One region of the Blastochloris tepida genome, then DNA from elsewhere that is predicted to be linked to it. Evidence: predicted binding sites of a transcription regulator. Region 1 holds the regulator's gene; each other region holds the start of a gene.
The links. Region 1 encodes PhoB, which activates phosphate uptake and scavenging genes when phosphate is short. Its sites were predicted from a motif close to TGTCATNNANCTGTCAT; they were not measured.

Region 1 (3,275 bases):
TCGCCCTGGACCGGCTCGACCAGGATTCCGGCGGTGGCCGGGCCGATCGCCGCGCGCACGGCGTCGAGGTCGCCGAACGGCACCTGATCGAAGCCGTCGACCGGCGGGCCGAACCCATCGAGATATTTCTTCTGGCCGCCGGCGGCGATGGTGGCCAGCGTGCGGCCGTGGAACGCGCCCTCGAAGGTGATCAGCCGGTAGCGCTCCGGCTGGCCGCCGCTGGCGTGATACTTGCGGGCGGTCTTGATGGCGCACTCCAGCGCCTCGGCGCCGGAATTGGTGAAGAACACCAGATCGGCGAAGGTGGCCGCGACGAGGCGCGCAGCCAGCCGCTCACCTTCGGGAATGCGATAGAGATTGGAGACGTGCCACAGCCGCGACGCCTGCTCGGTGAGCGCCGCCACCAGATGCGGATGGGCGTGCCCGAGCGAGACGACGGCGACGCCGCTGCCGAAATCGAGATATCGCTGCCCGTCGAGCGCGGTCAGCCACGCACCCTCGCCGCGGGCGAAGGCGAGGTCTGCGCGGGCATAGGTCGGCAGCAGGGCGGACGGGGCGTTCGACGTCACGGGCTCGGCAGTCACGGGCACCTCTCCGACACGCTCGCGCCGGATGGGGCTTGATGCCGGAGCGCGAGGCGGAACGGGCAGAAAGAGGGCAGTAAACGAAACGTGCCGCCCCGCGGGGCGGCACATTCGCGCTAGATAGTACCCCCGAAGGGCCGTGTGTCAACCGCGCCACACTCATCGGGATTGTTGCGGTCCGGCGGGGCGTTTTTTGGGGAAAATGAGTCGCGAGTCCGGCAGACTCTTGTCGGCGAGTCAACGCATATGTAGCCTCTGCCTTGCCTGATACGACATCTCGTCTGCGGCGGCTGTTCCCCTGAGTGATGTGGCGCGTTTGGCCGAACCCCTATGGGCTCGGCAGGGGGAAGGATTCTGCCACAGGCGAGGTGACGCGACCCCGGACGAGAGGCTGACGACCATGTCGTGGAACGACGAGCGGATCGAACAACTCAAGAAGCTGTGGGCGGATGGCCTTTCGGCCAGCCAGATCGCGGCGGAACTTGGCGGGATCACCCGCAACGCGGTGATCGGAAAGGTCCACCGGCTCGGCCTGTCGGGCCGCGCCAAGACGGCTACGGCGGCCGCGCCGCGCTCGCGCAAGCAGCGCACCCCGGCGCCGGCGCCCCGGCAGAACGGCTTCGTCCGCGGCAATGTGGTGCTGGCGCCGCGGGTCGCCCCCGAGGAGGTTCCCGAGGTCGAGACGGAGCTGGCGACCGAGCCGGTCGAGAACGTCGTGCCCATCGGCCAGCGCTGCTCGATCCTCGAACTGAACGAGGCCACATGCCGCTGGCCGATCGGCGAGCCGGGAAGGCCCGACTTCTCCTATTGCGGCGGACGGGCGATCTCCGGCCTGCCCTATTGTTCCTTCCACGCGCGCATCGCCTACCAGCCGGTGGCCGACCGCCGGCGCGACCGGCGCGTGGGCTGATACGGTTTCCGGCCGATCAAGCCGGAAAACCGAATTCCGATCGCCGAAAAATCCTCATCGGTTCAAGGATTTTTCGGCGAGACCGTTGCCGGTATCCCGAAGGGATCAACCGGAAACCATATGACACCCGACGAAGTCCGGGATCGCCGCCCCCCTCGTTCGACAACGGGATTTTCGGCGATCGGACTTCGGATCGCAGGCGGATGGGATGAAGGCGGATCGGCCGGAAGCCGCATGAAGCCGGCCCCGAACCGGACCGCGCTTCACGAATTGCGGGCGAACAGCTCGTTGAAGGAATAGCCGGCGCCGCGCACCGTGCGGATCGGGTCCGGCTCGCGGCCGCGGTTGATCGCCTTGCGCAGCCGGCCGACATGAACGTCCACCGTGCGCTCGTCGATATAGACGTCGTGACCCCACACGCCGTCGAGCAGCTGCTCGCGGGTGAAGACGCGGCCGGGCGACTGCATCAGGAATTCCAGCAGGCGGAACTCGGTGGGGCCGAGATGAATCTCGCGGCCGGCGCGATGGACGCGGCGGGTTTCGCGATCGAGCTCCAGATCGCCATAGCGCAGGAGCATGGCGATGTGCTCCGGCTTGGCGCGGCGCAGCAATGCGCGGATGCGGGCGATCAGCTCCGGCACCGAGAACGGCTTGGTGATGTAGTCGTCGGCGCCGGTGGCGAGGCCGCGCACCCGCTCGGATTCCTCGCCGCGGGCGGTGAGCATGATCACCGGCAGGCGCTGCGTCTCCGGCCGTGCCCTGAGGCGCCGGCACAGCTCGATGCCGGACAGGCCCGGCAGCATCCAGTCGAGCAGCACGAGGTCGGGCAGCCGCTCGCGCAGCAGTGTCTCGGCCTCGTCGCCGCGGGCGACGGCATCGACCTCGTAGCCTTCAACTTCAAGATTGTAGCGCAGGAGGAGCGTCAGCGGCTCCTCGTCCTCGACGATGAGAATCTTGGTACCCATCGTCCGGGGACCATGCGGGGTGTGTTCGAGGGTCACGTCTCCACCGCCACTTGATTGGGACTGAGCGTGGTCGTGTCGGCCTTGGGCCGTTCGACCGGCAGCAGCTCCCCGGTGATCAGATAGTGGGCGGTCTCGGCGATGTTGGTCGCGTGGTCGCCGATCCGCTCGATGTTCTTGGCGCAGAACAGAAGGTGGGTGCAGAAGGTGATGTTGCGGGGATCCTCCATCATGTAGGTGAGGAGCTCCCGGAACAGCGAGGTGTAGAGGGCGTCGACCTCGTCGTCGCGCTTCCACACCTGCGTCGCCAGTTCGAGGTCGCGCCGCGAATAGGCGTCGAGCACGTCCTTGAGCTGGGCCAGCACCAGCGTAGACAGGTTGACGGCGCCGAACACCACCTTGAGCGGCGGGTATTCGCCATTCATCGCCACCACCCGCTTGGCGATGTTCTTGGCGAGATCGCCGATGCGCTCGATGTCGCTGGCGAGCCGCATCGCCGAGATGATCTCGCGCAGGTCCGAGGCCATCGGCTGGCGCTTGGCGATGGTCAGCACCGCCTTGTCCTCGACCTCGCGCTGCAGCAGGTCGAGCCGGCGGTCGGCGATGATCGCGGTCTGCGCCAGCGTGGTGTCGCGCTTGAGCAGGGACTGCATGGCGTCCGACAGCATCTTCTCGGCGAGGCCGCCCATTTCGGCGATGCGCTGGCGCAGCTCGATGAGTTCGGTGTCGTAGGCGCGCACGGTGTGGTCGGTGATCATGTTCGCTCGTTCCTCAGCCGAACCGGCCGGTGATGTAGTCGAGGGTGCGGCGGTCCTTCGG
Region 2 (3,275 bases), 730 kb from region 1:
CCGACAGCGTCGAGATGCTGCGCCGGCAGGCGGCCGACCTGCGGGCGAAGGGCGTCGACCTCGTGGTGGCGCTCGCCCACGCCAACCGCGACATCGACCTCAAGCTCTACGCCTCCGGCGCCGCCGACATCCTGCTGTCCGGCGACGACCACGATCTGTGGGTCCAGTATGACGGCCGGGTGGCCGCCGCCGAAGCCAAGCAGGACGGCGAGTACGTCATCGCCATCGATCTGGCGGTCGAGGTGGAGGAGGGCGCCGCCAAGCGGGCGGTGACATGGTGGCCCGACTTCCGCATCATCGACACCAAAGGCGCCGAAGCCGAGCCGCAGGTCGCCGCGCTGGTGAAGGCGTTCGAGGCCGAGCTCTCCCAGGAGTTCGACGTGCCGCTGGCCAAGGTCGCGGCTCCCTTCGACAGCCTCAACGCCACGGTGCGGACCGGCGAGGCGGCGATCGGCAATCTGTTCGCCGATGCCATCCGCAAGGCGAGCGGCGCCGACGCCGCCCTGCTCAATGGCGGCGGCTTCCGCGGCAACCGGCGCTACGAGGCAGGGACCGAGATCACCCGCCGCGACGTGCTGAAGGAGCTGCCGTTCAGCAACAAGACCGTGGTGCTGGAGGTGACCGGCGCCGAGCTGCGCGCCGCGCTGGAGCACGGGCTGGGCAAGCTCGGCGAGGCGTCCGGCCGCTTCCCGCAGGTGTCGGGCCTTGAGATCGCGGCGGTCGGGTCGCGCCCGGCCGGCCAGCGCATCGTCGCCATCCGTATCAAGGGCGCGCCGCTCGACGATGCCGCCCGCTACCGGCTCGCCACCAACGACTTCCTGATGAATGGCGGCGACGGCTACGACATGCTGCAGGCGGCCCGCCCGCTCTCCGGCGCGCGCGACGGCAAGCTGATGATCGCCGACGTGATGGCCTATCTGCGCAGCCTCGGCACGCTGGCGCCGAAGGTCGAAGGCCGCATCGCGGTCCGCGACAACTGAACCAGCAGGTGGCGGCGGCCGGCATGACCGCCGCCCGCCGCCCGCCGGAGCGGGCACGAACGCGCGGCGGTAGGCCGGTCCCGCCGGATTTCCCTGTGCGCTCAACGTCATACATCCTTCAGATTGCGGTCATCGATCTGTTGCGGGCCTTTCCTACCGTCTGTTCGCATTAACCGTTCCTTAACCGTGCGCTGTCGGCGCGGGGTGGCGTGCGCTCGCGTGCGCGCCGGCCCTCTCCCGACGCGTGCCATGCGACGAGACAGGCCCGCTCATGTCCACGACCCTCAGCGCCGGCGATATCGCGATCATCGGCATGAATGCCGACAACCCGGATGACTTCTCGTTCGTTCTGCTGACGGACGTGACGGCGGGCACCGAGATCACCTTCACCGACTCCGGCTGGAAGGCGTCCGGCGGGTTCCGCGCCAATGAGGGCGCCAAGAAATGGACTGCCGCGACCGATCTTTCGGCCGGCACCGTCATCAATTTCACGGCCGACGCCGCCCAGTTCACCACCGCCAATGACAGCTATGTCGGCACCTCCGGCCTGAGCCTGTCGACCGACGGCGACCAGCTCATCGCCTTCCAGGGCACCTCGTCCGCGCCGACGCTGCTGTTCGCGCTGTCGATCCACGGCAACGCCTTCAGCGACGCCACCGACGCGCAGTCGACGGCGCTGCCGGCCGGGCTCGTCGAGAACGTCACCGCCCTGGCGCGTGGCGCCGGCGCGCCGGGCGATGAATGGGACAACGTCGTCTATACCGGCCCGACCAGCGGCACCAAGACTGAGATTCTCGCGGCGATCGGCAATGCCGCCAACTGGTCCGGCAGCAACAGCAGCCTGACCCAGATCACCGCCGATTTCGCGGTGACATCCGAGGTTGCGTCCCAGACGGTCGGCTTCGCCGACGGGTCGCTGAGCGTCAGCGCGACCGAGGGCGATGCCGGCACCACCGTCTTCACCTTCACGGTCGAGCGCAGCGGCGGCACCACCGGCGAGGTCAGCTTCTCCGGCACCGTCGCGCTTGCCGGCGCAGATGCCGCCGACTTCGCGGGCGGCGCGCCCACCACCTTCAGCGGCACGATTCCGGCCGGCGCCAATTCGGCCACCGTCACCGTCAGCGTGGCCGGCGACACCGTGCCGGAGGACGCCGAGTCGTTCTCGCTCACCCTCACTACCGTCGCCAATGACGACGCGGCGATCGACATCTCGATCGACAGCGCGGCGGCCACCGCCCAGGCGACCATCCTCGACGATGACGCGGCGATCGGCGTCGATGTCGGCGGCATCACCATTCTCGACATGGCCGAGTCGCTGCAGGGCTCGGTCGAGACCCCGGTCGCCACCGAGTCGCTCACCGTGACGCGCAAGGGCGGCTGGGTCTCCGGCGACGGGGCAGGGGGCGCCGAGTCGATCGCCTTCGACGCCGCCAATGCCCGCGCCTATGTCACCAATGCCGCGGCCGACAAGGTCTCCATCCTCGACCTCTCCAACCCCTTCGCCCCGACCAAGATCGGCGAGATCGACCTTTCAACCTTGCCCGCCTATGGCGAGGTCAATTCAGTGGCGGTGAAGAACGGCATCATCGCCGTCGCCGTGCAGAACATCGATGGCGGCGAGTCGGGCCTGGTCGCGCTCTATGACGCCACCGGCACGCTGATCAAGACCATCACGGTCGGCGTGCTGCCCGACCAGCTCACCTTCAACAAGGATGGAACGCTGCTGCTGGTGGCCAACGAGGCCGAGCCCTACAACGACACGGCGGCCGGCGTGATCGAGAATGCCTCGGGCTCGGTGACGATCATCGATATGTCCGGCGGCGCCGCCACGGCGGATGTGCGCAACACCATCGGCTTCACGGCGCTCGACGGCAGCGAGGCGCTGCTCGCCACCCTCGGCATCAAGACCTACACCGGCACGGCGGCCGGCGCGGTGCCGACCGCCTCGCAGGACATCGAGCCGGAATACATCGCGGTGTCGCCGGACGGCACCAAGGCCTATGTCACGCTGCAGGAGGTGGATGCGGTGGCGGTGATCGACCTCGCCGACGCCGCGGCCGACAAGCCGGTGTCGATCCTGCCGCTGGGCTATGTCGATTTCAGCCTGCCCGGCAACGAGGCCGACTTCTCCGACCGCGACGGTGCGGGCAACACGGCCTCGATCTCGGTCGGCAACGACCCGGTGAAGGGCCTGCTGCAGCCCGACGCCATCGCCTCGTTCGAGATCGGCGGCGTGACCTATTTCATCACCGCCAATGAGGGCGACTCGCGCATCGTCAATGGCGGCGCCGACGG
Region 3 (3,275 bases), 280 kb from region 1:
TCTCGACCGCGACGCGGCCGACATAGAGGAACACCGGCCGCTTCAGCCCGAGATCGACGCCGGGGCGCGGCCGGAACAGGTCGGCATCGACGCCGCGGGTCCAGCGCATGACATTGCGGAAGCCGCGCGCCCGCAGATCCTTCTCGAAGCTCGCCGTCACCACCATCACGCCCGCGCCGGCATTGTGGAACCAGCGCAGCGCGGCATAGGTGAGGCCCTGCGGCACCGGCGCGCGGGCAGCGATGTATTCGGGAAACTTGGTGAGATAGCTGGTGGTGAACGGCCGCCCCGCCTCCAGGCAGGCGCCGCGGGCGAGGAAGCCGAGCGGACCTTCGGTGGTGACGTGCACATGGTCGGCACCCGAGTCGCGGATGCGCCGCGCCACCGCCGACGGCCGCGCCAGCGACAGCGGAATTTCCGGATAGAAGGGCAGCGGAACCGTGGAGAATTCCTGCGGGGTCAGGAACTCGAAGGTGACGCCCAACCGGGCTGCGGCGGCGCTGGTCTGCTGGAGGGCCCGAACGACGCCGTTGCGCTGCGGTTGCCACGCATCCGTCGCAACCAGGATCTTCATCGGGCCGTCCCTCGCATCCGACTCGTCGGCTCCGGTGTGGCTGACGCCGATGCCGTGGTCAACCCGATGCGCGTGCGTCATTCAAGTCCGCAGGAACCGCAAGCCGGTGCACGGAACCCGTCAGACGTGCCCACGCGGATCGCCACCGTGCACGGGCCTCTTTCGCTGGTGCAGCAGCCTGTCCGCTTCGTTCGCCGGCAAACCAGCGAACGTCGCGGGCAGGACACTGGCCTTTGTTTTCCGTGGCCTGCTTGTCCGCTTCGCTCGCTGGCAATCCAGCGAACGAAGCGGGCAGGGCACTAGGCGGCCGCCCGCGCCGGCACCGCGGCCGCCTCGGTCTCGGCTTCCTCGTCCGGCTCGGCCGCCGCCGCCCGCGTCGTCCAGGTGATGATCTCGAAGCGGCCGTCGGCGTGCTCGGCCACCGCGGTGCAGCTTTCCACCCAGTCGCCGCAATTGATGTAGTGGGTGCCATGCTGGTCCGTGATGGCCGCATGGTGGATATGTCCGCAGATCACGCCGTCGACCTGATGGCGCTGGGCCTCGCCGGCCAGCGTCGCCTCGAAGTCGCCGATGTAGTTGACGGCGTTCTTGACCTTCAGCTTGGCCCACTGCGACAGCGACCAGTAATTGAGGCCGAACATGCGGCGCACGCGGTTGAGATAGGTGTTGACGCCGAGCGCGAAGACATAGGCCCAGTCGCCCAGGAAGGCGAGCCAGCGGGCGTGGCGCACCACCATGTCGAACACGTCGCCATGGATCACCAGATAGCGCCGGCCGTCGGCGGCCTCGTGGATCGCGGTCTCCTGCACCTCGATGCCGCCGAAATGCGTGCCGTAATAGTCGCGCAGGAACTCGTCGTGATTGCCCGGCAGATAGATGATGCGCGCGCCCTTGCGGCCCTTGCGCAGCAGCTTCTGCACCACGTCATTGTGCGCCTGCGGCCAGTACCAGCCGCTGCGCAGCCGCCAGCCGTCGATGATGTCGCCGACCAGATAGATGGTGTCGGCGTCGTGGTGGCGAATGAAATCGAGAAGCAGGTCCGCCTGGCATCCCTTCGTCCCGAGATGGACGTCGGAGATGAACAGCGACCGGAAGTGCCGCGCGTCTGCCATGGCGTCTCACGCACTCTGCGCCCCGTCGCCCGGGGCCTGATTTGCGGACACATAGCGTGACTCGCATCACGGATTTATGACGTTGCTGCGATGCAACGGTCAGTCGCTGTCATCACGATATGGAATTGCCGGCCCGAAACGTTGCATAGGCGCAACAGCTGCGGCCGAATTATCACGCATTCGCCGGCTCGAACTTGCACGCCCGGAATGGGCGACGCAAGATCGCCGGGCTCGCGGCACGGCCGCTCCCCAACGACTTGGTTCCCATCATGAAACTCTGCCGCCACGGTCCTCGCGGCCGCGAGAAGCCCGGTCTTGTCGCGCCCGACGGCACCATCCGCGATCTCTCCGGCGTCATGGAGGAATTGACGGGCGTGGCGGATCTCGCCGGCGCGGCGCTGGCGCCGCGCAACCTCGCCAAGCTGAAGAAGCTCAAGCCGGAGCAGCTGCCCAAGGTGTCGAGCCGCGCGCGCATCGGCGCCTGCGTCGGCGGCACCCGCAACTTCATCGGCGTCGGGCTGAACTATGCCGACCACGCCGCCGAGACGCATGCCGAGGTGCCGAAGGAGCCGATCCTGTTCAACAAGGCGCCCTCCTGCATCAACGGCCCCGACGACGACGTGATGATCCCGAAGGATTCCAAGAAGACCGACTGGGAGGTCGAGCTCGCCGTCGTCATCGGCACCAGGGCACGCTATGTCGACGAGAAGGACGCGCTGAAGTTCGTCGCCGGCTTCTGCATCTGCAACGACGTCTCCGAGCGCAGCTTCCAGACCGAGCGCTCGGGCCAGTGGATGAAGGGCAAGGGCTGCGAGACGTTCGGGCCGCTCGGGCCGTGGCTCGTCACCCCCGACGAGATCAAGGACGTGCAGAACCTCGACATGTGGCTCGACGTCAATGGCGAGCGCATGCAGACCGGCTCCACCCGCACCATGGTGTTCGGCGTGTCGACGCTGGTCTCCTATGTCAGCCAGTTCCTGGTGCTGGAGCCCGGCGACGTCATCACCACCGGCACGCCGCCCGGCGTCGGCATGGCCAAGAAGCCGCCGAAATATCTGCGCCCCGGCGACGTCATCACGCTCGGCGTCCAGGGGCTCGGCATGCAGTGCCAGAAGGTGGTGGCGTGCGCGTGAGGTGAGGGGCGCCGCCGGCCTGTCGCCTTCGGCGCTCGCCGGGGACGACCGCGTGCCAACGTCGCGGCGAAACTCACGCCGCCGCCTCGGCCTTCGTCTCCGCCGCCCCCGGATCGCCCACCCGGAACCACAGCGCCGCGAACGCCGGCAGGAACACCAGCGTCAGCACCGTCGCCATGGTCAGGCCGCCGATCATCGCGTAGGCCATCGGCCCCCAGAACACGTTGGTGGTGAGCGGGATGAAGGCCAGCACCGCCGCCAGCGCGGTGAGCACCACCGGCCGGGCGCGCCGCACCGTCGCCTCCAGGATCGCCTCGCTTATGCTGGAACCGTTCGCCAGATCCTGGTCGATCTGATCGACCAGGATCAACGTGTTGCGCATGATCATGCCGCCCAGCGCGATGACGCCGAGAATGGCGACGAAGCCGAACGGCTCGCGGGCGATCAGCAGCGCCG

Region 2: the regulator PhoB is predicted to act here: its motif matches at 1,086-1,102, upstream of BLTE_RS11415 (ExeM/NucH family extracellular endonuclease).
Region 3: the regulator PhoB is predicted to act here: its motif matches at 1,752-1,768, upstream of BLTE_RS15865 (UDP-2,3-diacylglucosamine diphosphatase).

The regions. Positions count from the first base shown of each region.
Region 1 is NZ_AP018907.1:3,227,423-3,230,697, forward strand. It holds gene BLTE_RS14620 (aspartate aminotransferase family protein) at 1-584, opposite strand, end outside; gene BLTE_RS14625 (GcrA family cell cycle regulator) at 976-1,494, shown strand; gene phoB (phosphate regulon transcriptional regulator PhoB) at 1,758-2,459, opposite strand; gene phoU (phosphate signaling complex protein PhoU) at 2,492-3,211, opposite strand; gene pstB (phosphate ABC transporter ATP-binding protein PstB) at 3,228-3,275, opposite strand, start outside.
Region 2 is NZ_AP018907.1:2,498,815-2,502,089, reverse strand. It holds gene BLTE_RS11420 (bifunctional metallophosphatase/5'-nucleotidase) at 1-980, shown strand, start outside; gene BLTE_RS11415 (ExeM/NucH family extracellular endonuclease) at 1,252-3,275, shown strand, end outside.
Region 3 is NZ_AP018907.1:3,506,919-3,510,193, forward strand. It holds gene BLTE_RS15860 (glycosyltransferase family 4 protein) at 1-574, opposite strand, end outside; gene BLTE_RS15865 (UDP-2,3-diacylglucosamine diphosphatase) at 874-1,686, opposite strand; gene BLTE_RS15870 (fumarylacetoacetate hydrolase family protein) at 1,956-2,819, shown strand; gene BLTE_RS15875 (efflux RND transporter permease subunit) at 2,893-3,275, opposite strand, start outside.